DNA from 4 places in the Bradyrhizobium sp. WD16 genome. Region 1 is predicted to be linked to each of the others. Evidence: predicted binding sites of a transcription regulator. Region 1 holds the regulator's gene; each other region holds the start of a gene.

The links. The regulator PhoB, encoded in region 1, activates phosphate uptake and scavenging genes when phosphate is short. The targets are predictions, from matches to a motif close to TGTCATNNANCTGTCAT.
Region 2: the regulator PhoB is predicted to act here: its motif matches at 4,677-4,693, upstream of DB459_RS13320 (1-acyl-sn-glycerol-3-phosphate acyltransferase).
Region 3: the regulator PhoB is predicted to act here: its motif matches at 2,150-2,166, upstream of DB459_RS23685 (esterase-like activity of phytase family protein).
Region 4: the regulator PhoB is predicted to act here: its motif matches at 3,096-3,112, upstream of ugpB (sn-glycerol-3-phosphate ABC transporter substrate-binding protein UgpB).

Annotation. Positions count from the first base shown of each region.
Region 1 is NZ_CP028908.1:2,318,403-2,326,195, reverse strand. It holds gene DB459_RS10730 (Hsp33 family molecular chaperone) at 1-968, opposite strand, end outside; gene argF (ornithine carbamoyltransferase) at 986-1,924, opposite strand; gene DB459_RS10720 (aspartate aminotransferase family protein) at 1,924-3,129, opposite strand; gene DB459_RS10715 (GcrA family cell cycle regulator) at 3,587-4,096, shown strand; gene phoB (phosphate regulon transcriptional regulator PhoB) at 4,327-5,028, opposite strand; gene phoU (phosphate signaling complex protein PhoU) at 5,043-5,759, opposite strand; gene pstB (phosphate ABC transporter ATP-binding protein PstB) at 5,786-6,616, opposite strand; gene pstA (phosphate ABC transporter permease PstA) at 6,613-7,410, opposite strand; gene pstC (phosphate ABC transporter permease subunit PstC) at 7,458-7,793, opposite strand, start outside.
Region 2 is NZ_CP028908.1:2,865,776-2,873,568, reverse strand. It holds gene DB459_RS13345 (DUF992 domain-containing protein) at 1-164, opposite strand, end outside; gene DB459_RS13340 (pyridoxal phosphate-dependent aminotransferase) at 513-1,715, opposite strand; gene DB459_RS13335 (glycosyltransferase family 87 protein) at 2,070-3,305, shown strand; gene DB459_RS13330 (glutathione S-transferase family protein) at 3,524-4,153, shown strand; gene DB459_RS13325 (hypothetical protein) at 4,428-4,598, shown strand; gene DB459_RS13320 (1-acyl-sn-glycerol-3-phosphate acyltransferase) at 4,957-5,796, shown strand; gene DB459_RS13315 (DUF1501 domain-containing protein) at 6,162-7,427, opposite strand; gene DB459_RS13310 (DUF1800 family protein) at 7,431-7,793, opposite strand, start outside.
Region 3 is NZ_CP028908.1:5,137,288-5,145,080, reverse strand. It holds gene DB459_RS23690 (uridylate kinase) at 1-537, opposite strand, end outside; gene DB459_RS23685 (esterase-like activity of phytase family protein) at 740-2,104, opposite strand; gene DB459_RS23680 (extracellular solute-binding protein) at 2,237-3,019, opposite strand; gene DB459_RS23675 (tripartite tricarboxylate transporter substrate binding protein) at 3,058-4,050, opposite strand; gene DB459_RS23670 (NnrU family protein) at 4,282-4,866, shown strand; gene panB (3-methyl-2-oxobutanoate hydroxymethyltransferase) at 4,873-5,688, shown strand; gene DB459_RS23660 (tetratricopeptide repeat protein) at 5,817-6,470, shown strand; gene DB459_RS23655 (hypothetical protein) at 6,514-7,023, shown strand; gene der (ribosome biogenesis GTPase Der) at 7,095-7,793, shown strand, end outside.
Region 4 is NZ_CP028908.1:1,839,759-1,847,551, forward strand. It holds gene aroA (3-phosphoshikimate 1-carboxyvinyltransferase) at 1-438, opposite strand, end outside; gene DB459_RS08485 (TIGR02300 family protein) at 643-1,041, shown strand; tRNA gene DB459_RS08490 (tRNA-Ala) at 1,106-1,181, shown strand; gene DB459_RS08495 (GIY-YIG nuclease family protein) at 1,264-1,539, shown strand; gene DB459_RS08500 (CaiB/BaiF CoA-transferase family protein) at 1,663-2,871, shown strand; gene ugpB (sn-glycerol-3-phosphate ABC transporter substrate-binding protein UgpB) at 3,180-4,511, shown strand; gene ugpA (sn-glycerol-3-phosphate ABC transporter permease UgpA) at 4,541-5,422, shown strand; gene ugpE (sn-glycerol-3-phosphate ABC transporter permease UgpE) at 5,473-6,321, shown strand; gene DB459_RS08520 (sn-glycerol-3-phosphate import ATP-binding protein UgpC) at 6,323-7,411, shown strand; gene DB459_RS08525 (Hsp20 family protein) at 7,552-7,793, shown strand, end outside.

The sequences.
Region 1 (7,793 bases):
ACGGTGCTGCAGAACTCGCAGGTGACCACCACCTTGCCGTCTTCCACCATCTGCGCCCGATCCGGCAGCTCGAAGCTGTTGAGCATGGAGGCGACTGCCTGGCGCGAACATGAGCATTGCGCCAGCACGGGCTGCAGCGGAAACACCCGCACGCCGCGTTCGTGAAAGAGGCGGAAGGCGAGCCGCTCACCGGACAGATCGGGGTCGATCAGCTCGACATCCTCGAGGGTGCCGATCAACGACTGACCTTCCGTCCAGGCGTCGTCTTCGGAGACCTGATGAGGCTCCGTGCCTTCCGGCGCATCGCCAGGATGCAGGTCCGCCTGCCGCGCCCGCTCCGGCGCCTTGGGCAGGAACTGCAGCAGCATGCCGCCGCCACGCCAACGATGGCGCGGACCTTCACCCGAGCGAAACTCCTCGCCAACGGCAAGCCGGACCTTGGTCGGGATCTGCTCCGATCGCAGAAAATATTCATGGGCGGCGTCCTCCAGCGTACCGCCGTCGAGCGCCACGAGTCCCTGGTAGCGCCGCATATCGGAGCCCTGATCGATGGTCATCGCCAGATGGCCGTGACCGAGCAGTTCGCCGGCGCCGAGCCCCGGCTTCAGCCGCGCACTATCGAAACGCGCGTAGCCGCGCAGCCGATCCGGCAATACATAATCGACGACGATCATCGACACCGGCCCGTCGGTCTGGGTCTGCAGCAGGAACCTGCCGTCGAATTTCAGCGACGAACCCAGCAAGGTAGCGAGCACGATGGCTTCGCCAAGCAGCTTGGCTACCGGTTCGGGATAAGCGTGCTTGGTGAGGATCTCGTCGAGCGCGGGGCCGAGCCGGGTCAGACGACCACGAAGGTCCAGTGCCGACACTTCGAACGGCAGCACGGCGTCGTCGACCGGAGTCGCCGAAGGCGCCCGCACCGTTCCATTGTCCTGCGTGCCGTCGTCCTTGATATCGCGATCTGCCATGCCTTGCTCTGCCACGCTCAGGCGACTGCGTCAAAGCACCAGGCGAGGATTCCCTTTTGCGCGTGCAGACGGTTTTCCGCCTCGTCGAACACCACCGACTGGGGACCGTCGATCACCTCGTCGGTCACTTCGTCGCCGCGATGCGCCGGCAGGCAATGCATGAACAGCGCATCCGGTTTGGCCAGCGCCATCAACTCGGCGTTGACCTGATAGGGGCGCAGCAGGTTGTGGCGGTGCTCGCCGTCCTTGTCCCCCATCGACACCCAGGTGTCCGTGACGACGCAGTCGACGCCGCGCACCATCTCCTCGGCATTGGTGCCGGCCACGATGTCCGCGCCGCTCGCCTTGATCCAGTCGCGGAACGCCTTCTTGGGCGCGAGCTCCGGGGGCGTGGCGATCCGGAGCTGAAACTTGAAGCGCTCTGCCGCATGGGCCCAGGAGGCCAGCACGTTGTTGTCGTCGCCGGTCCAGGCGACGGCGCGCCCGGTGATCGGGCCGCGACGCTCCTCGAACGTCATGAGATCGGCCATGACCTGACAAGGATGCGAACGCCGGGTCAGCCCATTGATCACCGGCACCGTGGCATGCGCAGCAAGCTCGAGCAGCGCATCATGGTTGAGGATGCGGATCATGATGGCATCGACGAAGCGCGACAGCACCCGCGCGGTGTCCGCGATGGTCTCGCCGCGCCCGAGCTGCATCTCCTGGCCGGTCAGCATGATCGGCTCGCCGCCAAGCTGACGCATGCCGACGTCGAACGACACGCGGGTCCGCGTCGACGGCTTCTCGAAGATCATCGCCAGCGTCTTGTTGCGGAGCGGCCGATCCGGCGACGCTTCGTCCCGGGCCTGAGCGGCCTTGAGGCGCGCCTTCATGGCCGCGCCAGCGTCGAGCATCGCACGCAGTTCTTCAACCGGCAGTTCGTTGAGATCGAGGAAATGACGCGGCTTGCTCATCAGACGGCTTTCCGCTTCAGCTGTTCGGACAACGACGTGCAGGCGCGCTCCAGGCGCCCCATGGCATCATCGATCTCGGCTTCGGTCACGATCAGCGGCGGCAGCAGCCTGACCACATTGTCGCCCGCGCCGACGGTGAGGAGCTTCTCGTTGCGTAGCGCCGCGACGACATCGCCGGCGGGAACGACCGCCTTGAGGCCGATCAGCAAGCCGTCGCCGCGGACTTCGCTGACGATATCGGGATAACGATCCACCAGCGAGCCGAGCTTCTGCTTCAACAGGCCCGAGATCCGCCGCACGCGGTCCATGAAGCCGGGCGCGAGCATGACGTCGAGCACCGCGCCGGCGGCGGCGATCGCCAGCGGATTGCCGCCAAATGTCGATCCATGGGTGCCGGCGGTCATGCCGGCAGCCGCCTTGGCCGTGGCGAGGCAGGCGCCGATCGGGAAGCCGCCGCCAAGTGCCTTGGCGAGCGCCATCACGTCGGGGATCACGCCGGTGTGCATATACGCGAACAGATCGCCGGTGCGCCCCATGCCGGTCTGCACTTCGTCGAACACCAGCAGCACGTCATTGTCGTCACAGAGCTGGCGCAGTGCCTTGAAGAAGCCCTGCGGCGGCGAACGCACCCCGCCCTCCCCCTGCAGTGGCTCGATCAGGATCCCGGCGGTATGCGGGCCAATGGCGCGCTTGACGGCATCGAGATCGCCGAGCGCCACCTGGTCGAAGCCGTCCACCGGCGGGCCAAACCCTTCGAGGTATTTCTGCTGGCCGCCCGCGGCGAGCGTCGCCAGGGTGCGGCCGTGGAAAGCGCCCTCGAAGGTAATGATGCGATACCGCTCCGGCTTGCCCTTGGCCGCCTGATATTTGCGCGTGACCTTGATCGCCGCTTCCATGGCCTCGGCGCCGGAATTGGCGAAGAAGACGTAATCGGCGAAGGTCGCAGCACACAGCCGGGCCGCGACCTTGTCGCCATCGGGGCTACGGAACAGATTGGACATATGCCACAGCCGCGCCGCCTGGGCCTGCAGCGCCGCGACCAAATGCGGGTGGGCATGGCCGAGCGCGTTCACCGCCACGCCGCTGGTAAAATCGAGATAGCGCTGACCGTCGGTGCCGTAGAGCCAGACGCCTTCGCCACGTTCGAAGGCGAGGTCCACCCGTGCGAAGACCGGCATCAGATGCGAGGTGGCGTTCGTGCTCATGGCGACGTCCGAGTACCCAATTCGGGCAGAAAATACCGACAGACCCGGTGGGCCGGTGGCGGCCAAACCGCGAGATCAGACGATAAGCCTGCCCCTGAAACAAAACGTGCCGCCTCCGCGGGCAGCACGTGATGAACATTCTATTGGCGGCAGGGAGGGTGTCAACTCGGCAGTGATGCCCAAAAGCCGCAGAAAAAACCGATTCGCGCATTTGTCACGGAGAAGGTGTGGACGCCGAGTCCAGCGACTCTTGCGCGTGAGTCACGCCATATTGTAGCGTTTTGGGCGTCGGATACGACATCTCGTTGTAGGCGGTTCAGATCCCTATTGGTCTTGGTCAAGGCGTAAGCGCCCGGTTGCGAAACAGCGACCGGCGAGGGTCAAGGGATTCTGCCGTCAGGGATTTTGACAACTGCAGTCGCCCCGGGCCCGGGGTGCGCACGAAGGGATTAATGCGATGACGGTAATGGGTTGGACCGACGATCGCGTGGAACAGTTGAAGAAGCTGTGGGAGGCCGGCCTGTCGGCCAGCCAGATCGCGGCGGAACTCGGCAACATCACCCGCAACGCCGTGATCGGCAAGGTGCACCGGCTCGGGCTGTCGGGCCGGGCCAAAAGCCCGTCCTCGGCGGCGCCGCGGCAGCGTAAGGCGCGTCCCGCCCAGCACATGATGCGGATCTCGCGCCCGATCGCCCGCGGCAACACCGCGCTCGCCCATGCTTTCGAGGTCGAAGCCGAGCCCGATCCCGTGGCTATCGACAACGTGGTGCCAATGAGCCAGCGCCGATCGCTGCTGGAGCTGACGGAAGCCACCTGTCACTGGCCGGTGGGCGACCCGGGCAGCACCGACTTCTTTTTCTGCGGCGGCAAATCATTGAACGGCCTGCCCTACTGCGCCCATCATTCGCGCGTCGCCTATCAGCCGGCGAGCGACCGGCGGCGCGACCGCCGGCCGAGCGGGAAGTGAGATAACGTACAGCGCGGCGCGGACCTCGAGGCCGAGTGCGAGACATGAGCCGCACTCGCTTTTTATTTTTTTGCGAGTGTCCCTCTGCGAATGACTGTCGCAGCCTGGGGTCCCTCGGAGAAGACGACAACGGCGCCCGCGGGCGCCGTTTTTGTTTTGCTATGTCTTATTTTGCTCACCTGCTCAGACGATTTGTCGAGCAGCGCTCCGGCGTGGCCTGACGCCCCGCCTCACTCGACCTTGGCGAAACGATCGTCCAGGGCATAGCCGGCACCGCGAACCGTGCGGATCGGATCCTGCTCGCGGCCGACATTGAGCAGCTTGCGCAGCCGGCCGATATGCACGTCGACCGTACGCTCGTCGATATAGATATCGCGACCCCAGACGCCGTCGAGCAACTGCTCGCGGCTGAAGACGCGGCCTGGATGCTCGAGGAAGAACTCGAGCAGGCGATATTCGGTCGGTCCAAGATCTATCGGCTGGCCGGAGCGGGCGACGCGGCGCTTGTCGCGATCGAGTTCGATGTCGCCAAAGGTCAGCACCGTGGCCAGCCGCTCGGGGCTCGCTCGCCGCAGCAGACCACGGACCCGCGCCAGCAGTTCCGGCACCGAGAACGGCTTGACGATGTAGTCGTCAGCGCCGGTGGCGAGGCCGCGCACGCGCTCGCTCTCCTCGCCGCGCGCGGTCAGCATGATGATCGGAAGCTGTTTGGTCTCCGGCCGTGCGCGCAGGCGCCGGCAGAGCTCGATGCCCGACAATCCCGGCAGCATCCAGTCCAGCACCACGAGATCGGGGATACGCTCCTTCAGGCGGGTGTCCGCCTCGTCGCCGCGCGCGACCGTCTCGACCTCATAGCCTTCGGCGTCCAGATTGTAGCGCAGGAGCGTGGCCAAGGCCTCTTCGTCTTCAACCACCAGAATTCGAGCGCCCATGTCGTCTCCGTCGATCAGTTGCCGGGAGCCGAGGGAACAAAGGCGGTCATGTCGCCCTTCGGGCGCTGATCCACCATCTGCTGCCCCTCGACCATGTAGAAAACCGTTTCGGCGATATTGGTCGCGTGGTCGCCCATTCGCTCGATGTTCTTGGCGCAGAACATCAGATGCATGCAGAAGCTGATGTTGCGCGGATCTTCCATCATGTAGGTGAGCAGTTCGCGGAACAGCGAAGTGCAAATCGCATCCACCTCCTCATCGCCCTTCCATACAGCCATGGCGGCGGGAAGATCATGGGCGGCATAGGCATCGAGCACCGCCTTGAGCTGCGACTGCACCAGATTGGCCATGTGCTCGAAGCCCCGGATCAGCTTGAGCGGGTGGAAATCGCTGTCGAGCGCGCTGACGCGTTTTCCGATGTTCTTGGCAAGATCACCGATCCGCTCCAGATCCGTGGCGACACGCATGGCGCCGACGATCTCGCGCAGGTCCACCGCCATCGGCTGGCGACGGGCGATGGTCAGGACCGCGCGCTCCTCGATCTCACGCTGCATCCGATCGAGTTCGCCGTCATTGACGACCACTCGCTGGCCGAGAACGACGTCACGCCGGACCAGGGCATCGACCGAATCGACAATCTGGCGTTCGGCGAGACCTCCCATCTCGGCGACCTGCCGCGTCAGTTCCTGCAGATCCTGGTCGAAGGCTTTGCTGGTATGTTCGAAGGCCATAATGTTCTCCTGCGCCTTGCGGCGCCTCAGCCGAAACGGCCGGTGATGTAATCCTGTGTCCGGCGGTCCGACGGCGTGGTGAAGATCTTGGTGGTCGGGCCGAACTCGATCAACTCGCCGAGATACATGAACGCCGTGAAATCGGAGACCCGCGCCGCCTGCTGCATGTTGTGGGTGACGATCACGATTGTGTAGTCGTCCTTCAATTCGTCGATGAGTTCCTCGATCTTGGCGGTCGAGATCGGATCGAGCGCCGAGCAAGGTTCGTCGAACAGGATGACCTCCGGCCGCACCGCCACGGTGCGGGCGATACAGAGCCGCTGCTGCTGACCGCCCGACAGGCTGAGGCCGTTGGCGGAAAGCTTGTCCTTGACCTCCTCCCACAGCGCTGCGCGCCGCAGCGACTGCTCGACCCGCTCGTCGAGATCGCTCTTGGAGAGCTTCTCGTAAAGGCGGATGCCGAAGGCGACGTTCTCATAGATCGACATCGGGAACGGCGTCGGCTTCTGGAACACCATGCCGATCCGGGCACGCAGCAGGTTGAGGTCGAGCCCCGGCTGCAGGATATCGATACCGTCGAAGTCGACGTGCCCGGCTGCGCGCTGGTTCGGATAGAGATCGTACATCCGGTTCAGGATACGCAGCAACGTCGACTTGCCGCAGCCCGACGGGCCGATGAAGGCCGTGACCTTGTTCTCGTACAGAGACATCGAGATGCTCTTGAGCGCCCGCGCCTCACCGTAGAAGAAATCGAGGTCGCGCAGCGCGATCTTGGGCTTGAGCGCGCTCAGGTCCAGCGGCGGTTGCGCCGGGTTCGGGGCGGAGGATGATGACGGCGTCGCTGTGGCGAGGTTCATGACGACTTCCTTGCTCCGGTCAGCGCCCGCGCAACGATGCTGAGCGCGAGCACGGACAGCGTGATGATCAGGGCGCCGGTCCAGGCCAGTTTCTGCCAGTCCTTGTAGGGACTGAGGGCAAACTGGAAGATGACGGCCGGCAGGCTCGCCATCGGCGCGTTGAGGTTGGTGCTGTAGAACTGGTTGTTGAGGGCTGTGAAGAGCAGCGGCGCGGTCTCGCCGCTGACGCGGGCGATCGCCAGCAGAATGCCGGTGATGATGCCGGAACGCGCCGCGCGATAAGCGATCTTCTGGATCATCAGCGAGCGCGGCAGACCGATCGAGGCGGCGGCCTCGCGCATGGTGTTGGGGACCAGCAGCAGCATGTCCTCGGTCGTCCGCACCACCACCGGAATGACGATGACGGCGAGCGCGACGGCACCGGCGATCCCGGAGAAATGTCCCATGGGCCGCACCATCACCTCGTAGATGAAGAGGCCGATGACGATCGAGGGTGCGCTGAGCAGAATGTCGTTGATGAAGCGCACGACGCTCGTCAGCTTATCGTGACGGCCATACTCGGCCATGTAGGTGCCGGCGAGAATGCCGATCGGAGTGCCGATCGCGACGGCGAGGACGGTGGCGATCAGGCTACCGATAATGGCATTGAGCAGCCCGCCATCGGAACCGGGCGGTGGCGTGTTCTCGGTGAAGACCCGCAGCGACAAGCCACTGAAACCTTCCCAGAACAAGGCGCCCAGGATCAGGGCCAGCCAGGACAGTCCGATCAGCGTCGCGCCGACCGACGCCACCATGGCGATGACGTTGCGACGACGTCTCGTGCTGTAGAGCGAAGCATCCATCAGCCGATCCTCCGCTCGATGCGCAGCAGCAGGTAGCGCGCGATCGCCAGCACCACGAACGTAATGAAGAACAGGATGAGGCCGAGCGCGATCAGCGACGAGGTGTAGAGATCGCCGACCGCTTCGGTGAATTCGTTGGCGATGGTCGCCGAGATCGTGGTGCCTGGCGCCAGCAGCGAGGACGAGATCTTGTGGGCATTGCCGATCACGAAGGTCACAGCCATGGTCTCGCCGAGAGCACGACCGAGGCCGAGCATGACCCCGCCGATGACGCCGACCCGGGTGTAGGGCAGCACCACATAGCGCATCACTTCCCAGGTGCTGCAGCCGAGGCC
Region 2 (7,793 bases), 550 kb from region 1:
CGAAACACGCATTCCAGTTGGGTGGCCGAGCCGACGACGAAGCCGACATTCTGGCCGCCCTGGCACTCGAGGATGCCGACCTGGACGGCCTGCTGGGCGCTGGCGGCGGACATTGAAGCAATGAGGGTGGCGGCGGCGAAGCCGACGGAGGCAAACAGACGCATTTGGGAGACTCCAAGAAGTTGGAACGGGGCGGACGTTGAAGCGCACGCCGTGTCAAAAACATGGCGGTGGCCCAAAAATGCCGCGAATTCTCCTAACCGTGGCAAATGAGCCGCGGAGGCACCGCTACTCTGACCGGAAATTGCGAAAACTGTCTAAAGGATTTCACGCCATTCGTCGGATCCGCGCGCATCGTCCACAGGAGAAACAACGTTCCGCGCGCGGGGCTGATGAAAAGATAAAGACCCAAGCTGGAACAATCCGACTTGGGTCGCAAAAACCGTGGGAACGGTTCAACTTAAAGACGATTCAACGGCGGGAAAGCCGCCCGCGGCGTGTCCTGCGCGGTGTTACCGGAGATTGCCGCAGAACCGCTGGATCCGCTTGCAGGCATCCTCGAGATCCGAGGTCTTTGTGGCATAAGAGATGCGGAATGCCGGGCCGAGGCCGAAAGCCGAGCCCTGGACCACCGCGACCCCCTCGCTCTCCAGCAACTCGGTCACGAAATCTTCATCGCTCTTGAGGGTTTTGCCGGAGGGCGTCGTCTTGCCCATGGTGCCGGCGCAGGACGGATAGACATAAAATGCTCCTTCCGGCCGCGGACAGCTGATGCCCGCCGCCTGATTCAGCATCGAGACCACGAGGTCGCGCCGTTCCTTGAACACCCGGTTGTTCTCGGGGATGAAGTCCTGGGGTCCGTTGAGCGCCTCGACCGCCGCCCACTGCGAAATCGATGACGGGTTGGACGTCGATTGCGACTGGATGGTCGCCATCGCCGTGATCAGCTCGCGCGGGCCGCCGGCATAGCCGATGCGCCAGCCGGTCATGCAATAGGCCTTCGACACGCCATTGACCGTCAATGTGCGGTCGAACAGGCGCGGCTCCACCTGGGCCGGGGTGGTGAATTCGAAGTTGTCGTAGACGAGGTGCTCGTACATGTCGTCGGTCATGACCCAGACATGGGGGTGCTTGAGCAGCACGTCGGTCAGGGCCTTGAGCTCGGCCTTGGAGTAGGCAGCGCCGGTCGGGTTCGACGGCGAGTTCAGGATCAGCCACTTGGTCTTGGGCGTGATCGCGCGTTCGAGTTCGGCGGGCTGCAGCTTGAAGCCATGCTCGGCGGTGCAGACCACCGGCACTGATTCGCCGCCGGCCAGTGCCACCATTTCCGGGTAGCTGACCCAGTAGGGCGCCGGGATGATCACCTCGTCGCCCGGATTCATGGTGGCCATCAGGGCGTTGTAGAGCACCTGCTTGCCGCCGGTGCCGACGATGACCTGATTCGGCACATAGGTGAGGCCGTTCTCCCGCTTGAACTTGGCGATGATCGCCTCCTTCAGTTCGGGCAGCCCGTCGACCGCGGTGTACTTGGTCTTGCCGGCCTCGATGGCGTGGATCGCCGCCAGCTTGATATTGGCCGGGGTGTCGAAATCAGGCTCGCCCGCGCCGAGGCCGATGACATTGCGGCCTGCCGCTTTGAGCTGCCGCGCTTTATCCGTTACCGCGATGGTCGCGGACGGCTTCACACGGGCGAGCGCGGCAGACAGAAAAGGCATCATGGTCTCCTTGCGAAATCAGGGCCCTGTGGGCTCCCGGGATCGGTTTTCGGGCAGGGCCGCACCCTAAAGCGGGCATCGCCGCACCGCAAGAAACTTTGGAAATTGCGCCAAAATCCCCCGCGGCTAACAAAGCCTTAAACGCGCAGCCCGTAACGTTTGCGCAACAATCGGCAAGATCCCTAGTGTGGCGTCTCGCAATTGCCTATGCCCTTCGCGGCAACCCTCTCGTAGGCAATTGCGAGACATAAGCCACCCTAGCACTTTGATTTTGCTAGTGTCCCTATGTCTCCGAATGACCGTGCGAGCGTGAGGCAAACGAAGCGGTCATTCGGAGACGGGACACTAGGGCGAATGGATCATCTTCGGCATGCAGTGCGGACCGGCGCCTGGCTGACGCGGGCGCGCTTGCGCAACTATAGCCTGATGCTGCTCGCCATGGCGGTTGCCGCGCTGACGATCTGGGCGGCGATGGCCGACCGTCTCGTCGACCGCAACGGCAAGCCCCTGGGAACGGATTTTTCCAGCGTCTACGCAGCAGGTGCCCTGGTCTATCAAGGCCGCGCCACCGACGCCTATGACCCCGCCCGCCAGCATGCGGCCGAAAAAGCCGCGTTCGACGGGCGCGAGGTGCCGTTCTACGGCTGGCATTACCCACCGTTCTTCTTCGCTGTGGCCGCGGCAGCGGCGGCCCTGCCCTATGGCCCAGGCCTCCTGCTCTGGCTGCTGCTCAGCGGCACGGCCTACGGAATCGCAATTCGCGCAATTGTGCCGGCGCCCGTTCCGGCGCGCGACGTCTGGCTTGCCGCCTTCGCCTTTCCCGCCGTCTTCGTCAATATCGGCCATGGCCAGAATGGCTTCCTCACGGCCGCCCTGCTCGCCGGTGCACTCTGCGCCCTCGAGCGCCGTCCGCTGCTCGCCGGAGCGTTGTTCGGGCTGCTCGCCTATAAGCCGCAATTCGGCATTCTGATTCCCATCGCCCTGGTGGCTGGCGGTCATTGGCGCGTCATTGCCGCGGCCGCCGCCGCCATCGCTGCCCTGGTGGGGGCGACGCTCATCACCCTGGGCAGCGATGTGTGGCGCGCCTTCGCCGCCTCGACCACCTTCACGCAAACGATCGTGCTCGAACAGGGCGGCACCGGCTGGGCCAAGATCCAGTCGCTGTTCGCAGCGATGCGAATGTGGGGTGCCGGCGTGCCAACGGCCTATGCGATGCAGGCTGTGCTTGCCCTGGCTCTCGCATCGAGTCTCGCCTGGCTCTGGCACAGCCGGGCGAGCGGAGCACTGAAGGCAGCGGCACTGGCGACGGCCTGCCTGCTCGCCACCCCCTACGTACTCGACTATGACCTCGCCGTGCTCGGGGTCGCCATTGCCTTCCTCGTTCGCCATGGCCTCGACGAGGGCTTTCACGATGGCGAGATCAGCCTGCTCGCCGCGGCCTGGACAGTGCCGCTGCTGGCGCGCGGCATCGCCGACGCGGTTCTGATCCCGATCGGCTTCGCCACGGTCGCGGCGCTTTATGTCTTCACGTTGCGCCGCGCCATCTTCGGCTCGCGTGCAGGTCTGAGGGTACTACTCGCGCATCCGTGATGCCGCTGCGCGGGAAACAATTGTGCTGCGCAGCGCAGCATTCCTAGCAAGCCCCCCTGTTTGGGATCGCGGGGGTTGCAGGCCGTCGGCCCTCGGCCCATTCTCGACCATCGTCACCGGCCCCCTTACGGCCGATTCCATCAGGCGGTCCGATTAAATGATCGTCGGACCCGCCGCTGAACACCCGAGCCGCGGGTGTGAGACACAAGCGCCGTCCGATGTACAAGCTCTTTACAATGCAGCACTCTGGAAACAGCTACAAGGTTCGCCTCGCGCTGGCGCTGCTCGACGTGCCTTACGAAGCCATCGAGATCGACATCCTCAAGGGCGAAAGCCGCACACCGGAATTCCTGGCGAAGAATCCGAGCGGCCAGGTTCCGCTACTTGAGGTTGTTGAGGGCCGCTATCTCGCCGAATCCAACGCGATCCTCTGGTATGTGGCAGCGGGCAGCGCCCTGGCGCCGGAGAGCCGGCTCGACCGGGCCGACATGATGCGATGGATGTTCTTCGAACAGCACGCGCTCGAACCCAATCTCGGCGCCGCCTATTTCTGGCTGTCGCTGGTCAAAGGCGGGCGCGAACTGCATGCCCATTCACTCGAAGACTGGACCGAACGGGGGTATCGCGCGCTGCAGGTGATGGAGCATCACCTGCGCGACCGGTCCTATTTCGCAGCCAGCCAGCTTACGGTCGCCGACATCGCGCTCTACGGCTACACCCATCTCGCCGGCGAATGCGGTTACGACCTGTCCGGCTTTCCGGCGGTGGGAGCCTGGTTGCGTCGCATCGAAGGGACGCCGCGCTTCGTGCCGATGCTGTCTTCTGCGGCGAACGCAGCCGACGGCTAGTGTCCTGTCTCCGAATTACCGCTCCATTTGCCTCATGCTCGCACGGTCATTCGGAGACATAAGGACACTAGCAAAATCAAAGCGCTAGTGTGGCGAGACGCCACACTAGCGCGGTGGATCTGATGCTCGTATCAGCATCGCAGCGAATTCGTCGTACGAGCGTCCGCTCCGATTGAATCGGAGCGGAGAAGGCTCCAGTGCCGCCACAATCTCGGCGGCGCCCTGAGGCACCTTGGCCCGCGACTGATTCGTCTGGGCAGCCAAAGGTTTACTCATGTCCCGGCCGTCGGCCTCTCGGCACGGCTTCGACCATCGCCGCGTTCTCGCCGCCTCGCATCGCTGCAGCATCGTTGCGGCATCGCTGGCGATCGGCTCGCTATCGCTCGGCCTGATGGTCGCCCTCACGGTGCTGTCGATGCGGATCGCGGCGACGATGCCGGCGTGAGCCACAGCCGGCGTCAGCAAACCGGGCTTCTGAGAAACGGCGCGGCAGGACCGGGCAAGCTGTGGATGCGGCCCCCGATGTCATTAACCCGAAACAAGCCTCAGGTAGCGTTTCAGCGCGTCGAAGACCATGTCCCCGACGGGCTCTGCGCCGCCGGGTGGGGGCAGCTCCGCGTCCCGCCACCGGCTTTCGCTTTCGCCGGATCTGCCATCGGCGGTCCTTGCCGGCTCCGCATCCCGGCAGGACCGCCCTTTTTCTCGGTCTGTTGCAGTTTCGCGTCTGTCGCAGTGGGTATCCAGCGCCGCCCGTTCTGCGCTACATCGTCACGGAACCTCATCCGCCTCGCGCCAATGAAGCCATGATCCGCCTGCCCTTCCAGTTCATCACCCTGGTGCTGCTGACCCTGGCGCTGCTACCGTTCCAACTCGCGGGGCTGCTGTTTCGCTCACCGCTGCAACGCCTTGTGCCGCAGATCTTCCATCGCGGCGTCTGTGCCCTGCTCGGCATCCGCATCAACCAGATCGGCCGCCGGTCCGCCAACGGACCGCTGCTGATCCTCTCCAATCATGTCTCGTGGCTCGACATCATCGTTATCACGGCGACGACCCCGGCCGTCTTCGTCGCCAAGCACGAAGTGGCGTCGTGGCCGGTGTTCGGCTGGCTGGCCAAGCTGCAGCGCACGGTGTTCATCGAGCGCGAGCGGCGGCACAAGACCGGCGAGGCCGCCGCCGCCATGGCGAACAGACTGAGCGGCGGCGACGCGGTGGTGCTGTTCGCCGAGGGCACCTCCAGCGACGGCAACCGCGTGCTGCCGTTCCGCTCGGCGCTGGTCGGCGCGGTCCATCACACCCTCGGCAATTCCGCCCATCACGACAGCGTCACGGTGCAGCCGCTCTCCATCGCCTATACCGGGATCGGCGGCGTGCCGACGGGCCGCGCCCTGCGCGATCGCCTCGCCTGGTATGGCGATCTCGAACTGATCCCCCACATGCTCGGTGTGCTGCGCAGCGGTGCTGTCGATGTCACCGTGAGCTGGGGCGAAGCCGTCGCCTATGATGTCTCTGCCGATCGCAAGGCGATCGCCCGTGCCGCCGAGACCGAGGTTCGGCGCATGACCGCAGCGGCGCGGCGCCGCCCCGGCCTCGCTCCTCCCGCGCCGCAGCCCGCCCCGTCTTCCGAGCCGGCGCTGGCGACCTGACGGCCCTCAACACGGCGAAACCACTGCCCGCCGTCGAGGCGGTGAGCTAGTGTGGCGTCTCGCAATTGCCTACCGCCTTTGCGGCAAGCCTCTCGTAGGCAATTGCGAGACATAAGCCACACTAGCACTTTGATTTTGCTAGTGTCCCGATGTCTCCGAATTACCGTGCGAGGGTGAGGCAAACGAAGCGGTAATTCGGAGACAGGACACTAGTGTCCTGTTTCCAACGTTCGTAGAAGCGCCTGCTGCAAAGGAATACGAACGCTGAAAACGGGACACTAGCTCGGCGGAGGACTCCGTTCCACCGCAGCAACGTCGATGATGCACGCCGCTGTCGCCGCTCAGGCGATCAGGCGATCAGGCGATCAGGCGATCAGGCCGCGAACCGGCCGGACGGCCTCGCTCTCGGGGAAGACCGCACTCGCCAGCACCCGCTCGCTCAGGCCGAGATGGTCCTGCAGCACGCCCTTGACGATGCCGCGCAGGTCAGTGGTCGGCTTGAGATCGCGCCCCTCGTAGAGGCTGGCCGCAGCAAGGCCCGGCCAATCGGCGATGACACGCCCGCCCTTCACCGCGCCGCCGGCAAGCAGTGCGATGGTGCCGGTGCCGTGATCGGTACCTTCGGTGCCGTTGATGCGCGCCGTGCGGCCGAATTCGGTGGCGACGACCACGACCGTATCGTTCCAATGCCCGCCGAGGCCGCTCTCGAAATCGGCCAGCGCGCCGTCCAGCCCGCCGAGCAGTTGTGCCAGCCGTCCCACCGGACCGCCTTCGTTGGCATGGGTGTCCCAGCCATCGAAGGCCAGCGCTCCGATCCTCGGGCCATCGTCGGCTGCCATCAGGCGGGCAGCGCCGCGCGCGGCAACCCGCATCGCATCGATCCCGGGCTTGGGCCTCATGGCATCTTCGTCACGCTTGGCGATCCTGTCGATCTGCACGCCCTGGGCGAAGGCCGCCGCCAGCGCCGGGTCGCGGTGCTTGTAGAGATCGAGCAGGCGCATGATGGTGTCGTCGTCGGCCTGCGGCATGGCCGCGGGCGCCCAGCCCACCGTGGGCGCGGCGCCGCGCAGCACCAGCGGCGCCACCGGCCCGATGGCGAGCGCGCTCGCGACCGGAGCGCCCCGTGGCAGCGCCGCGACGACGCGATTGAGCCAGCCGGACTGCACCCGGCCGGGCCCCGGAAAGCCGCTTTCGAGGACGTCCTGGCCGTCGAAATGCGAGCGCTCGCGATAGGAGGTCGCGACCGCATGCACCACCGCCGCCTTGCCGTCGCGATACATGCGGGCGAATTCCGGCATCGCCGGATGCAGGGCGAAGAAGGAATCGAGCGGCAGCGCTGCGTGCGAGCCGTCGCGGCTCAGGGCAATGGCGCCGTGGAGGGCGGCATAATCAGGATCGCCGAGCGGCGCCACGGTGGCAAGACCGTCGAGCGCGCCGCGCAGGATGATGACGACGAGGCGCGGATCGCGCGCGCCGGCGGCGCGGGCGAATTTCGGCAGGTACGCCCAGGCCGCGAAGCTGACGCCGCCGAGCAGCAGCGATCGCCGCGTCGTGCGGAAGCCGCGGCTGGCTTCGTCCTCGGTGCTCCCGGCCTGTTTCGGCCCGAACGGCTCGATCCCGAACGGCGACATGGCTCACCTCCTCTGGAATTCCGGCGACATCAACAACAGCGCCAGCGCCTGCTGGCGCGATTCGGCGCGGCCGACCGTCTGCCGCGTGTCGCTTGACGCGGCGGATCCGGCAACGATCTCGAGCAGGTCGCGGGCATCGACGGTGTCGGCGATACGCGAGGCGATCTGCGCCGAGACATCGAGCCTCAGCTTCAGCCCCTCGGGCGAACCCCAGGCCGCGACGGTGTCGGCGAAACCATTGGGCCCCGGTGGTCCCCAGAGCGGTTCGCCGAGCATGTTGAGCGGGCCGAGATAGCGGCCCGGCTCTTCCGGGATGCGCGACAGCAGCCGTCCGGACGCAACCAGGAATTCATAAGGGCTGCGCAG
Region 3 (7,793 bases), 2.8 Mb from region 1:
CCTCGTCGCATAGAGCTGGCTTGCGGCCTCGATGCCGCCCAACGCGCCGGCGTCACGCTGGATGCCCCTTTGCTCGCAGCGTTGCTGCGAAGCCAGAACAAAGATGACGAAGTCCCATCCATCGACGAGCTCAGGGCGCTGAAGAAATGTTCCATCAACAATGAGAACGGCATCGGTGGGCGCGGTCTGAGCCGGCTGATCGAGAGGGCAATCATTCGCCAGGTCAAATGAGGCGGTGCGATATCGGCGATCTCCGTCCGGCCCGAGCGGATCCAGGAGCAGTCGCCTCACGGCCAAGAGATCGCGTGAATCATAGTAATATCCCTCGGGGGAATGCCGGCCGCGCGCATAGCGTTCGGCCTTTGGCCGATGAAAACCGTCGATCGACGTTCGGATGACCGGCCCGCCAGCCCGTTCTACCAACGCAGCAATCTCATTCGAGAAGGTCGTTTTCCCGGACGCCGTGCGGCCATCTACCGCTACGCGTAGTGGTCGCCCGATCGTCTTGTCGGCGATAAACGAGGCGAGCGTGGCCAACAACTCCCTTCGCGCAACAGGGGGGCTGCGATCGCAAGACTGGTTCGACATGTTCATTCGCTGCGAATGCCGAAAAGTTGGGCTCACTTGTTTGGAGTCAAATTCGCACGGAAGCGAGTTGAACGAAAGCAACGAACACGGTGGCGCGGAGCAGAAACCGGCGCAGCCGTGAGGCCGCGCCGGTGGTTTGGATCTGCCGGGCTTACTTCGCCTTGAGGAAGTCGCCGACCTCGAGCAGCACCATCTCGTTGTCGTCGGCCTTGTTGGGCTCGCGGCTCGACGAGAACGGCAGGTTGTTGTCGTTGCCGACGATGATGTGGGTCGGATCGACGACGTCGACATTCTCGATGGTGAAGAACGGGAAGGTCAGCACGCCATTGTTGAGCGGCTTGCGGGCCTTCTTGTCCGGGTCCTGGATCTTCATCAGGTCGATATAGCCGATCTTGCGCACGGCCTTGCCGACATTGGCGTCGGAAAGCTCGATCTTGTAGACGCGCTTGAACTTGGCGAGATCCGGGAAACAGTCGGCGCCGCGCACGCCGCTCGCGCAGGCCTTGTCGGCGGTGCCTTCGCCGTTGTCGCGCTCGATGACGAGGCCGGTGGTGCCGTCGATGATGTTGAAATCGCCGATGGCGTTGCCGTTGGCTTCGAAGCGGTAGTACCAGAAGCGGCCGGTGAATTTCTGCGCGGCGACGTCGAATTCGAGGATGCGCGAGGCCTCGTTGCCGTCCTGCCTCTCGAAGTCCTTCTTGTCGGCGTCCCACAGCGGCCCCTCGAGCAGGCCGTAGAGGAACTTGCCGTCCTTGCTGGCGGCGAAGCCCTCATAGCCCTTGGAGCGGCGCAGGTTGACGTTGGTGTAGGTCAGGCCCGGCGCGCCCGGCGAGGCAGCGGCATAGTGATCGGGCGAGCGCACCGGCTTGCCGTCGGCGAGCGTCTCGAACACCGCCTGGATCTTGCCGGTGAGGTCGGCCTTGATGACGTAGGGGCCGAATTCGTCGCCGATCCACAGCGTGTCGCCGATGATCTGGAAGCCTTCGGTGTCGAAATCGGCGCCGGTGAGATAGCGCTTCCCGGTGCCTTCATGGACGATGCGGAACGGCACCTTCTTGTCAGGGTCGTGCAGGAAGATGGTGCCGAGATGGGTCCATTTGCCGCTCGCGAAGTCGATGGTCCAGTGATTGAGGTAGAGCATCGAGTCCGGCGAATTGGCCTTCGCGCCCATGCCGTTGTCGGTGATGATCCAGAACGAGCCGTCGCTCATCACCTTGATGCCGGAATGACCCTGCAGCGGCTGGCCCTTGAACGGCAGCTTGACGCCGGTGTCGCGCTCGTAGGACTTGCCCATCACCGAGCCGATCGCCTCATTGCGTTTGCCGGTGGTGTACTTGCCCGAGGTCTTGAGATCGACGGGCGCGTCGGCCGGGGCGTCGATGAAGCTCTCGGCCGGCAGCACGGCATGGCCAGCGAGCTTCGCCGGGAATTCCTGCTGGGCGAGAGCGGGCGCGGCGAGGGCAAGGCTCAGCGCGGCGCTGGTGAGAAGGGTCGTGGTGAAGGTGTTGCGGATCATGGCGGCCCCGTGGGTGGTGGAACCGGGCCTTTGTGGGGACCTTGCATGACGGAGCCATTACGGCGCCATGGCGGCGCGATGAAAGCCGCCGTCCGCGACTGCAGGTCGCGGACCTTTGGCCCTCGGGCAGCTCTACTTCGCCGCCGCGATCGGATCGAGCCCGGTCTTCTTGAGGACCGGCGCGGCAGCCGGCGAGGCGAGGAAGGCGATCAGGGCGCGGCCGGCGTCGGGCTCGCGGGCGCCGCTGGCGAGCGCCGCCGAGAACATCGTGATCTTCTGCACCGGCTCGGGAAGCGGGCCGACGAGATCGACGCCAGAGACCGCCAGCAGCTCGCTGACCTGCTGGAAACCGAGTTCGCTGTCGCCGCGGGCGACGCCCCTGGCCACCGGCTCGGCCGGAATCTTTTTCGCCTTGTCCTTCATCTCTTCGGCGATGCCAAGCTTGGCGAACAGTTCGGTGCCGACATAGACGCCGCTGGCGCTGTCGGAATAGGCCACCGACTTGGCCGCGAGCAGGGTCTTCTTGAGCGCCTCGGGCGTCGAGATGTCGGGCTTCGGCGCGCCGGCCCGCACGGCCATGCCAATTGGCGAGCGCGCGATGTCGACGCGGCTGTCCCTGATCACCTTGCCGTCATCGATCAGCCTGCCGAGCGCATCGCCCACCATGATCAGCACGTCGGCCTGCTCGCCGCGGGTGAGCCGCACCGGGATCGCATTCTGCGTGGTGCCCATGGAGGGACCGTAGGCCGTCACCACGGTGTGGCCGGTCATGCGCTCGAATTGCGGCACCAGCTCCTTGTAGGCGGCGCTCACCCCGCCGGAGATCATCACCTTGATCTCGGCAGCGCCGGCGACCGAGCTGGCGGCAAGCAGCAGAACGGTCGCGCCGAACAGCGCGCGCAGCAACGGCTTCATGGATGGTCCTCCCGAATTTGCTTCTTATGTGTCGTCGATCAGTTGATGCGGATCTCGCTGGCCTTGATGACGTCCGCCCACAGCTTCTTCTCGGCCGCCATGCGCGCCTTGACCTCTTCCGGGGTCGAGGGCACCGGCTCGATCAATTGGGTGCGGAGCTTCTCGCGCACCTCGCTCTTGCGCAGCGTCTCGCCGACCTCGGCATTGATCCTGGCGATGATCGCGGGCGGCGTGCCGGCCGGCGCGATCAGCGCGTTCCAGGCATCGGATTCGACGTCGACGCCGCTCTCCTTCAGCGTCGGCACGTCCGGCAGGAAAACCGAACGCTTGGGCGTCGTCACCGCCAGGATCTTCACCGCGCCGGAGGCGAGCTGCGGCGTCACCGCGATCGCCGCCACGCAGGCGGCCTGGACGTCGCCGCGGATCACGGCGGTGACCGCCTGGGGCGAGCTGCCGTATGGCACATGGACCATCCGGCCGCCACCGGCCTTCTGGCCGATCGCCTCCATGCAGAGCTGCGACAGCGAACCGGCCCCGATCGAGGCGTAGCTGAACTTGCCGGCATCCTTCTTCAGGAGCGCGACGAATTCGGCGACGGAATTGACGCCGAGGCTCGTCGGCACCACCAGCACGCTCGGCAGCGCCGTCAGCATGGTGATCGGTGCGATGTCGCGATCGGGATCGTAGGGCAGCTTCGAGAACAGCAGGGCGTTGATCGCGAGCGGTCCGCCGAGGCTGATGCCGATGGTCGAGCCATCGGGCTCGGCCCTGGCGACGACGTCGGTGCCGGTGTTGCCGGAAGCTCCGGGCTTGTTCTCGACGATGAAATTGATGCCGGGATGACGGGCCTGCAGATCCTCGGCGAGGACACGGCCGACCATGTCAGGGGTCGATCCCGGTGCGAAGGGCACGATGATCCGCACCGATCTGGTCGGCCAATCCTGCCCGGCGGTGTGTCCGGCCGTCTGTGCGGCAAGCGGTGCGGTGGCCAGCAGCAGCAGGGCGATGGCGGCGGAGGCAGTCTTGATCATGATGCGGGGAGTCTCTCGCAAGGCGGTTGTCGGTTCTGGTCGGCGGCGGCCGTGAGGCGCATCGTCCCGGCCGGTGCAAGGCGGGTTTGGCGTTGGCCGGCCCGCGTCAAGGTGATAGCGGAACGCGTGGCGGGCGGACTATAACAAGCCGCCCGCGGGGGACAAACGTGTCGCAATCCCAGGTGGGTGGAAAACGGATCAACTGCGGCCCGGACCGGCGGGGGTGAAACCATGGGACTTGCGGGACTTGTATTGGGGCTGGCGCTGTTCATCGGTTCTCACGGACTGACCACGAAGCGCGAGCTGCGGGCCGATCTGATCAAGAAGTTCGGCGAGAGCGCCTACAAGATCGTCTATTCGCTGGTCTCGCTCCTCGCCGTCGTGCTGATCGCCTGGGGCTTCGCCGATTATCGCGCGACCGGCTGGATCGACGTCTGGCATCCGCCGGCATTCATGAAGCACGTCACCATCGGCCTGATGCTGCCGGCGGCGATCATGCTGGTGGCCTCCTATCTGCGCGGCAAGATCTATACCGCGCTCAAGCATCCGATGCTGGCGTCGGTGAAGCTGTGGGCGGTGGCGCATCTGCTCTCCAATGGAGACCTCGGCAGCATCATCCTGTTCGGCGGCTTCCTCGGCTGGGCGGTCTATGACCGGATTTCGCTCAAGCACCGCAGCGATCCCGGCGGTCCGCCGATCCCGGTGGGCGGCGTCACCAACGACATTCTCGCCGTCGTCGTCGGCACCGTCGTCTATCTGGCGCTGGGCTTCGTCTTCCATCCGGTGGTGATCGGCGTCCGCGTCTTCGGAGCGTAGTTCAAGATGTCCGTGCAAACGACCGTCCGCCGGCTGACCGCGCCGGACCTCCGCGCCCGCAAGGGCGGCGATCCGATCGTGATGCTGACTTCCTATCACGCCCATACCGCCGCGCTGGTCGACCGCTATTGCGACGCCATCCTGGTCGGCGATTCCCTCGGCAACGTCATGCACGGCTTCGAGACCACGGTGCCGGTGACGCTCGAGATGATGATCCTGCAGGGCCGCGCGGTGATGCGCGGCTCGAAGCGGGCGCTGGTCGTCGTCGACATGCCGTTCGGTTCCTACGAGGCCTCGCCCGAACAGGCTTTTCACGCCGCGGCGCGCATCCTCAAGGAAACCCAGTGCGGCGCGGTCAAGCTCGAAGGCGGCGCGCGCATGGCGCAGACCATCTCCTTTCTCGCCGAACGGGGCGTGCCGGTGATGGCCCATATCGGCCTGACCCCGCAGTCGATCAACACGCTCGGCTCGTTCCGCGCCCAGGGGCGGGACGAGGCGGACGCGGCGCGGATCGAGAATGACGCCCGGGCGGTGTCGGCGGCCGGCGCGTTCTCGGTCGTGATCGAGGCCGTGGCCGAGCCGCTGGCGCGGCGCATCACCGAAGTCATCAGCATCCCGACGATCGGTATCGGCGCCAGCGCCGCCTGCGACGGCCAGGTGCTGGTGCTCGAAGACATGCTCGGCCTGTCGGAGAAGGTGCCGAAATTCGTCAAGCGCTACGGCAATCTCGGCCCCGAGATCGAGAAGGCGATCGAGGGCTATGCCAGCGAGGTGCGGGCGCGGGTCTTCCCCGGGCCGGAGCATGTCTACCGGGGCAAGTAGGCGCTGTAACACGTTGAAACGGCAGGCTTTGCCTTGCCTCCGCCATACCGATGGGGTATCGCCGCCCGGCAGCGGGACGCGGAGCGCCAGGGGCGAGCGCCGTCCGGCCTGGGGTGGGAAGTCTTCAAGTGTCTGAATTATTTAATGAAGTCGACGAGGAGCTGCGCCGCGAGCAGCTCAAGAAGCTGTGGGACCGCTATTCGCTCCTGATCATCGGCGCCGCGATTCTGATCATCGCCGGCGTCGCCGGCTGGCGCGGCTATCAATATTACGAGGCCAAGCACGCCGCCGAGGCGGGGGCTGCCTTCGAGGCGGCAGCGACGCTGGCGGAAGACAACAAGCACGCCGAGGCCGAAGCCGCCTTCACAAAGCTCGCGACCGAGGCGCCGCGCGGCTACCGCACCCTGGCGCGGCTGCGCGCCGCGGCCGAGCTCGCGACCCACGACCGCGATGGCGCGGTCAAGCAGTTCGACGCCATCGGCGCCGATTCGGGCGTCGGCCAGCCGGAACAGGACCTCGCCAAGGTCCGGGCCGCGGGCCTCCTGGTCGATACCGCACCGTTCGACGAGATTCGCCAGCGCCTCGAGCCGCTCACCGCGGCCGGCCGCACCTTCCGCCACAGCGCGCGCGAGCTGCTCGCCCAGTCCGCCTGGAAGGCCAGCGACGCCTCCGCCGCGCGCCAGTGGGTGGACCTGATCATGACCGATGCCGAGACGCCGGCCAGCATCCGCAACCGCGCCGAGGCGCTGCAGGCCCTGCTGCCACCGGTCGCCAAGAGCTGAGCCGACCGAACAACGAGTAATCAAATTGCGAGCAGCCAACCGCATGATCCGCGCCCGACGCCTGATCGCCGCCTCCGTCCTGATCTCCCTCGCCGGCGTTCTCGCCGGCTGCAGCGGCGGCATGAGCAGCTTCGATCCGACCGATTTGCTGGACTTCATGGACACCAAGAAGAAGCTGCCGGGCGAGCGCAAGCCGGTCTTCCCCGAGGGCGTGCCGGGCCTCGAGCAGGGCGTGCCGAAGGAATTGTATAAGGGTGCGGTGGAAGAGCAGCAGCAACAGCAGGCCGCCGCAGCCGCCGCGGAAGCGGCGAAGGCAGCGCCGGAGTCCAAGCCGAAGAAGACCCGGCGTGCGGCGAAGCACCATGCGGCGCCGGCTGCGGCCACTTCTGCCGAGCCCGCCGCCGATGGCGACGCCGCCGCGGCGCCTGCTCCCAAGCCCGCCAAACGCCAGCGCGCCAGCGCCCCGGCGCCGGCCCAGGATCAGCCGCAGGCTGCGCCCGCCCAGCAGAGTGCTTTCCCCGCGCCGCTGCCGAGCGGTAGCTTCAACCACTGACCGCCGCGACCGACTTCGCCGTCTGACCTGCGCGGTTGACAGCGCCCGCAGAACGGGCGAACGGATCGGTCATGTCCTTCACCTTCGCCATCATCGGCCGGCCCAACGTCGGCAAGTCGACCCTGTTCAACCGTCTGGTCGGCCAGAAGCTCGCCCTGGTCGACGACCAGCCCGGCGTGACGCGTGACCGCCGCGAAGGCGAGGGCCGCCTTGGCGACCTGCGGTTCACCGTGGTCGACACCGCCGGCCTCGACGAGGGCCCCCGCGGCTCGCTGACCGCGCGCATGCAGGAGCAGACCGAAACGGCGATCGCCGCCGCCGACGCCCTGCTGTTCGTCATCGACGCCCGGCTCGGCCTGACCCCGGCCGACCGCAGCTTCGCCGATCTGGCTCGCCGCGCCGGCAAGCCGGTGGTGCTGCTCGCCAACAAGGCCGAGGGCAAGCATGGCGAGGTCGGTGCCATGGAATCCTATGCCCTCGGGCTTGGCGATCCGGTGCAGATTTCGGCCGAGCACGGCGAGGGCCTGAGCGATCTCTACGACGCGCTGCAGGCGCTGATGCCGCCGCCGGAGCGCGAGGAGGATTTCGAAGAGGAGGCCGACGAGGCCGAGGAGGGCGGGCCGCCCCGGCCGATCCGCGTCGCCATCGTCGGCCGTCCCAATGCCGGCAAATCGACCCTCATCAACCGCCTGCTCGGCGAGGAGCGGCTGCTGACCAGCGCCGAGGCCGGCACCACGCGCGATTCCATCTCGGTCGATCTCGACTGGGAT
Region 4 (7,793 bases), 480 kb from region 1:
CAGCGCCCTGGCGCCCATCAACTCCAGCGGCTCGAGGATGCGGCGCATCGGCCGCTTGCGCAGGCTGGCATCGCCGTCGAAGGTCGCGGTGATCGGGCAACCCGCAACAGCGCCCATCACCAGCCGGCAGCCGGTGCCGGAATTGCCGAAATCAAGCGGCTCCGCGGGCGCGGCAAGGCCGCCGACCCCGACGCCGTCGACCGCCCAGGCGCCGTCCTCCAGCCGCGTCACCGTGGCGCCGAGCGCCCGCATAGCCTTGGCGGTGTTGAGCACATCCTCGCCTTCGAGCAGGCCGGAGATCCGGGTCCGGCCGACCGCCAGCGCGCCGAGAATCAGGGCGCGGTGGGAGATCGACTTGTCGCCCGGTACCCGGGCGGTGCCGTTCAGGGCGGCTCCCCGGCGCGACTGCAGCGGGCGCGGCGCGGCGGAATGTGTCAAGATGGAGGCCTTTCTGCTGACCCGATGGTTCGGCGCGGACATGCGCCCGGCACCCGACTTTGTGCTCCGACGCGGCGCGCTCCGTATCACGGCGGGACCGCCGCGTCACGATCCGCGCGGGCCATGACACATCCCGCTATTGACAGCGGTCCTGTGACTCGCCAAGTGAAGCACCGAATTTCCAGGACAATCCAGGACCGCGACGTGGCCAAATCCGAGCTCGGAACCAAACGCATCTGTCCGACCACGGGCAAGAAGTTCTACGACCTGAACAAGAACCCCGTGATCTCGCCCTATACCGGAGAAGTCGTGCCGATCGCGCCGGTGGCGCCGTCGCGCGTCCGCAGCGACGCTGCCCGCGCCCCGTCGGACGAACTGGCGCCGGAGGCCGCGGAGCTCGAGACCGTCTCGCTCGAGGAAGCCGACGCCGAGGAATCGACCGGGAAGGTGGCCGCGGCGCTGCCCGAATCCGAGGACGATATCGAGATCGACGACACCCTCGATGACGAAGAGGACGATTCGACCTTCATTCCCGATGAGGAAGAAGGGGACGAAGACGTCACCGACATCATCGGCGACGTTTCCGGCGACGAAGAGACTTGAGATTACTTCGGAAGTGTGAAACACACTCGCCGCGCGCCGGCTGATTTCGTCGGCGTCCCACTTCGGGGCCATAGCTCAGCTGGGAGAGCGCTTGCATGGCATGCAAGAGGTCGGCGGTTCGATCCCGCCTGGCTCCACCACGCTTCGCCTTCGGCTGCGTGGCACCGCCACGCAGCCGAAGGCGAAGCGTGCCCGGCATAGCCCGAAGGGCGACGACGGGCGATGTGGTACGTCTACATCATTCGCAGCATTAATTTCCCTGAACAGGAATATATCGGGGCGACCACCGACCTGAAGCGCCGCGTGTCCGATCACAACGTCGGAAAATCCACGCACACGAACAAATTCAAGCCGTGGAAACTGATCTGGTATTGCGCTTTCCCGGATAAGACCCAAGCGCTGGCGTTCGAGAAATATCTCAAGTCGCACTCCGGGCGGGCATTCGCCAAGAAGCGGCTGACCGCGCTGCCCGCTCCCTCCCCCTCGATCCAGCCCTGAGGCTTCGGCCTCGCCCGAACCACGCATGAGCGGCATTGCGCCATGATCGAAATCGGCTGGCTCGCCCACGCCGCGGGCGATAAAGCCTGATCCTCATGACATTCGCCAATCGGGATGGACGGTATGACTGAACAAGCTGCGGCCGGCGCGGGGGCCATGGCCGGCCTGCGCGTGATCGATCTCACACGGGTGCTGGGCGGCCCCTATTGCACCCAGCTGCTCGCCGACCACGGCGCCGACGTCATCAAGGTCGAGCCGCCCGCCGGCGACGAGGTTCGCGAATGGGGACCTCCCTTCCACGACGGCGACGCCGCCTACTTCATCGGCATCAACCGCAACAAGCGCTCGATCGGCCTCGATCTCGCCTCGCCCGGCGGCCGCGAGGTGTTGATGAAGATGCTCGAGGGCGCCGACGTGCTGATCGAGAATTTCAAGCCCGGCACGCTCGACAAGTGGGGCATCGGCCATGACGTGCTCCGCGCCAGATTCCCGCGCCTGATCCACTGCCGCATTTCCGGCTTCGGCGCCGACGGCCCGCGCGGCGGCAATCCGGGCTACGACGCCATCATCCAGGCAATGACCGGCATGATCGCCGCCACCGGCTCGCCGGAGAGCGGCCCGATGCGCATCGGCGTGCCGCTGGTCGATATCTCGACCGGCCTGTTCGCGACCGTCGGCATCCTGATGGCGCTGGCCGAACGCCAGCGCTCCGGACTCGGCCAGTTCCTCGAGACCACGCTGTTCGAGACCGGGCTCGCCATCATGCATCCGCATACGGCGAACTACTTCCTGCACGGCAAGCCGCCGTCGCTGACCGGCAACGAGCACCCCAATCTCGCGCCCTACGCCATCTTCGCCGCGCGCGATGGCAAGATCTTCACCGGCGTCGGCAACGACGGCACCTTCCGCAAGCTGTGCAAGGAGATCGGCAAGCCCGAGCTCGCCGACGATCCGCGCTTCGCCCGCAACCGCGACCGCGTCCTCAACCGCGCCGCGCTACGCACCGAACTGGAAGCGGTGTTCAGCCAGTTCGACGCCGTGCCGCTGTGCGACCGCCTGTTGTCGGCCGGGCTGCCCGCGGGCCCCGTGCAGTCGATCGACAAGGCGCTGCAGAGCGACCATGCCACCTATCGCGGCGATGTCCTCGAAAAGGACTGGTACAAGGGCGTCGCTTCGCCGATCCGCTTCTCGCGCAGCGAGGCGAGCCTGCGCCGCACCCCGCCGAAATTCGGCGAGCATGCCGCGGAGGTGCTCGGCGAATTCGGCTATTCCGAAGGCGACATTGCCGATCTCGTCGCCAAGGGCGCGGTCTGCCCCGAACGCCGGCGCTGAACGACACGCCGAAACGCTCCAGGCCTTTTGCCCCGCCATTCGCCGGCCCGATCGGGTGGTTCGATTCCAACATTCGCATCCCGCTTCTGCAGGCGTGTTTGCAAATGTTGGAATCGAAGGACCACTCGCATGATCAACTTGCTGGTGGAGCTAAGGATTTGACATTCGCTCCACCAGACCGGCGAATTTCCGCTTTGCGTTCAAGACGCCCCGCCCTTACCATCCGTCATCGAACTGTCGCGAAAGCTCGCAATAAGCGGCGCTTCGCAGGGCGGAGCAGGGGGAAACACGTCATGTCAAAGCGCCGGATGTCCAAGCGCCGGATCGGCCTCGGCCTCACCACATCGATCGTCGTGGCTCTGGCTGCCGCCGCGCTGCCGGCGCCGGCCCAGGCGGTCACCGAAATCCAGTGGTGGCATGCGCTTACCGGCGCCAACAATGACGTCGTGGTCAAGCTCGCCGAAGAGTTCAACGCCTCGCAGAGCGACTACAAGATCGTCCCGGCTTACAAGGGCAGCTATCCCGACACCATGAATGCAGGCATCGCCGCGTTCCGCGCCGGCAATGCACCGCACATCCTGCAGGTGTTCGAGGTCGGCACCGCCACCATGATGGCCGCCACCGGCGCGGTGAAGCCGGTCTACAAGCTGATGCAGGAAGCCGGCGAGAAGTTCGATCCGCAAGCCTATCTGCCGGCCATCACCGGCTATTACTCGACCTCCAAGGGCGAGATGCTGTCCTTCCCGTTCAATTCCTCCTCCATGGTGATGTGGATCAACAAGGACGCGCTGAAGAAGGCCAATATCGACACGATCCCCAAGACCTGGCCCGAGGTCTTCGAGGACGCAAAGAAGCTGCATGCCGCCGGCTACACCACCTGCGGCTTCTCCACCGCCTGGGTGACCTGGGCCAATCTCGAGCAGCTCTCGGCCTGGCACAACGTGCCGCTCGCGACCAAGGCCAACGGCCTCGGCGGTTTCGACACCGAGCTGAAATTCAACGGCCCGCTGCAGATCCGTCACCTGCAGACGCTGATCGAGCTGCAGAAGGACAAGACCTACGATTATTCGGGCCGCACCAACAATGCCGAGGGGCGTTTCACCTCGGGCGAATGTCCGATCTTCCTGACCTCGTCGGGCTTCTTCGGCCAGGTCCGCGCCAATGCCAAGTTCGACTGGACCAACGCGCCGATGCCCTACTATCCGGACATGCCGGACGCGCCGCAGAATTCGATCATCGGAGGCGCCTCGCTGTGGGTGATGGGCGGCAAGTCGCCGACGGAATATCGCGGCGTCGCCAAATTCCTCGCCTTTCTGTCGGACACCGACCGCCAGGTCGCAATCCACAAGGCCTCGGGATATCTGCCGATCACCAGGGCGGCCTATGCCAAGGCCAAGGAGCTCGGCTTCTACAAGGAGGCGCCCTATCTGGAGACCCCGCTGAAGGAGCTGACCAACAAGGAGCCCACCGAGAATTCGCGCGGCCTGCGGCTCGGCAACATGGTGCAGCTCCGCGACGTCTGGGCCGAAGAGATCGAGGCGGCACTGGCGGGCAAGAAGCCGGCCAAGGACGCGCTCGACACCGCGGTGTCGCGCGGCAACCAGATGCTGCGCCAGTTCCAGCGCACCGTGGCGAAGTGATCGGCGGACACTAAGTCCGCCGCAGCATCATGGAGAAGCAGTCAGTCTTCCATTCGCGCCTGCTGCCCTGGCTGCTGCTGGCGCCGCAGCTCGTCGTCATCCTGGTCTTCTTCTATTGGCCGGCGGTCCAGGCGGTGTGGCAATCTTTCCTGCTGCAGGACGCCTTCGGCCTGTCGACGAGCTTCGTCGCCTTGGAGAATTACGCCGACCTTCTCACCCAGGACGAATATCGCGAAGCGGTGCTGCGAACCTTCGCCTTTTCGGCCGCGATCGCCGGTCTATCGCTGTCGGCGGCGCTGCTGCTGGCGGTGATGGCCGACAAGCCGCTGCGCGGCGGCGCCATCTATCGCACGCTGCTGATCTGGCCCTATGCGGTGGCGCCGGCGGTGGCCGGCGTGCTCTGGCTGTTCATGCTGCACCCCTCCCTCGGCGTGCTGTCCCGCGGACTGCGGGCGCTCGGCATCGATTGGAATCCGCTGCTCAACGGCGACCAGGCCGTGGCGCTGGTGGTGCTCGCCGCCGCCTGGAAGCAGATCTCCTACAATTTTCTGTTCTTCCTCGCCGGGCTGCAGGCGATCCCGAGGAGCGTGATGGAGGCGGCCGCCATCGACGGGGCGCGGCCGATGCGCCGGTTCTGGACCGTGACCTTTCCGCTCCTGACGCCAACGGTGTTCTTCCTGCTCGTCGTCAACATCGTCTACGCCTTCTTCGACACATTCGGCGTCATCGACGCCATGACCGGCGGCGGCCCGGCCAAGGCCACCGAGACGCTGGTCTACAAGGTCTATCTCGACGGGCTGCTCGGCAACAATCTCGGCTCGTCGGCGGCGCAGTCGGTGATCCTGATGGCCATCGTGATCGCGCTCACCGCGATCCAGTTCCGCTATGTCGAGCGCAGGGTGACCTACTGATGGCGCGGCGACGGCAACGGCAACGGCAACGGCAACGGGCAGGGTAGGTCATGGTCGAACAGGTCGGCATCCGGCGTCTCGTCGCCCATCTCGTGTTGTGGATCGGCATCGCCATCGTCGCCTTCCCGGTCTATCTCGCCATCGTCGCCTCGACCCAGGACAATGCCGCGATCGCCAACGGCCAGATGTCGCTGTTGCCCGGCAGCCATTTCATCGACAACTACGCCCGCACGCTGTTCGTCGGCACCAAGGGCTCGACCCGCGAGCCGGTCGGCCACATGCTGTTCAACTCCCTCGTCATGGCCATGGCCATCGCGCTCGGCAAGATCGCCATCTCGATCCTGTCCGCCTATGCGGTGGTGTATTTCCGCTTCGCCTTTCGCAAGGCGGTGTTCTGGCTGGTCTTCATCACGTTGATGCTGCCGGTCGAGGTGCGCATCTATCCGACCTACAAGATCGCCGCCGACCTCAACCTGCTCGACAGCTACGCCGGCCTCACTTTGCCGCTGATCGCCTCGGCGACCGCTACGCTGCTGTTCCGCCAGTTCTTCATGACCGTGCCCGACGAACTCGTGGAAGCGTCCCGGATCGACGGCGCCGGGCCATTGCGCTTCTTCTGGGACACGTTGCTGCCGCTGTCGCGCACCAGCATGGCCGCGCTGTTCGTGATCCTGTTCATCTACGGCTGGAATCAGTTTCTCTGGCCGCTGCTGATCACCACGCGCGACGACATGCAGACCGTGGTCATCGGCATCCGCAAGATGATCACCACCCAGGACGCACTCACCGAATGGCCGCTGGTGATGGCGACTGCCGTATTGGCAATGCTGCCGCCGGTGGTGGTGGTGGTGGTGATGCAGAAGCTGTTCGTGCGTGGCCTGGTGGAAAGCGAGAAGTAGAATGGCCGAGGTCGAGCTGAACGACGTGCGCAAGGTCTATGCCGGCGGCGTCGAAGCCATCAAGGGCGTCAGCCTGCAGATCGGCGACGGCCGGTTCTGCGTGCTGGTCGGCCCGTCGGGCTGCGGCAAGTCCACGCTGCTGCGAATGGTGGCAGGCCTCGAGACCGTCACCTCCGGCACCGTCGCGATCGGCGGCCGCACCGTCAACGAAATCGAGCCGGCGGACCGCGACATCGCCATGGTGTTTCAGAATTACGCGCTCTATCCGCATATGAGCGTCTACAACAACATGGCCTATGGCCTGCGCAATCGCGGCATGGCCAAGGGCGAAATCGACTCGCGGGTGCGCACTGCGGCGCAGACCCTCGACATCGAGGCGCTGCTCGCGCGCAAGCCGAAGCAGCTGTCGGGCGGCCAGCGCCAGCGCGTCGCCATGGGCCGCGCCATCGTGCGCCAGCCCAAGGTCTTCCTGTTCGACGAGCCGCTGTCGAATCTCGACGCCAAGCTGCGCATCGCCATGCGGGTGGAGATCAGCCGCCTGCAGCGCCGCCTCGGCACCACCTCGATCTATGTCACCCACGACCAGCTCGAAGCGATGACCCTCGCCGACATGCTGGTGGTGATGAATGCCGGCCAGGTCGAGCAGATCGGACCGCCGCTCGAGGTCTACCGCACCCCGGCCACCACCTTTGTCGCCGCCTTCATCGGCGCACCGCCGATGAATCTGTCACCGCTGTCGGGCGCCGAGGCCGCGGCGCTGGCGCCGGAGGCGCCCGCCGGGGCAATCCTCGGCATCCGCCCGGAGGACCTCGTCGTCACCACCGGCGCGGCACCGCAGGGCGGCGTGGCGCTCGACCTCACGGTGGATGCCATCGAGCCGGTCGGGGCGGAAACGTTCGTCTATGCCCGGCGCGGCACCGGCCAGGGTAACGACGGGGCGATCCGGGCGGATATCGATTCCGATATCGTGGTCCGCCTGCCGGGCCAGACCGCGCCGCCGCCGGGCGCGCCGCTGCGGGTCGCGGCGCTCAGGGAGAAACTTCACCTGTTCAGCCCGGACGGCCGCCGGCGGATCGATATCCGCCCGTGATTTCAATCCGGTGGAGGCGATCCGCCGGTTCTTGAACGCTATTCCGCAATGCACATATGATGGGAGCCGGTCGGCGGTTGCTGGCCGGAAGGGGTGCCATCCTGGGCCCCGTCAAAGTCGCTTCGAGAGGACTTTGTGTAATGTCTCGTGTTCCTTCGTTGTCCAGTCCGTTTCTGTTGGGATTCGACGAGATCGAGCGTGCGCTCGACCGCGTCGTCAAAGGTGCCGACGGCTACCCCCCCTACAACATCGAGCGCCTCGAACGTACCGATGGCCAGCCCGAGCGGCTGCGCATCACGCTCGCGGTGGCGGGCTTTACCCGCGACCAACTCGATGTGACCGTGGAGGAAAAGCAGCTCGTCATCCGCGGCCGCCAGCAGGA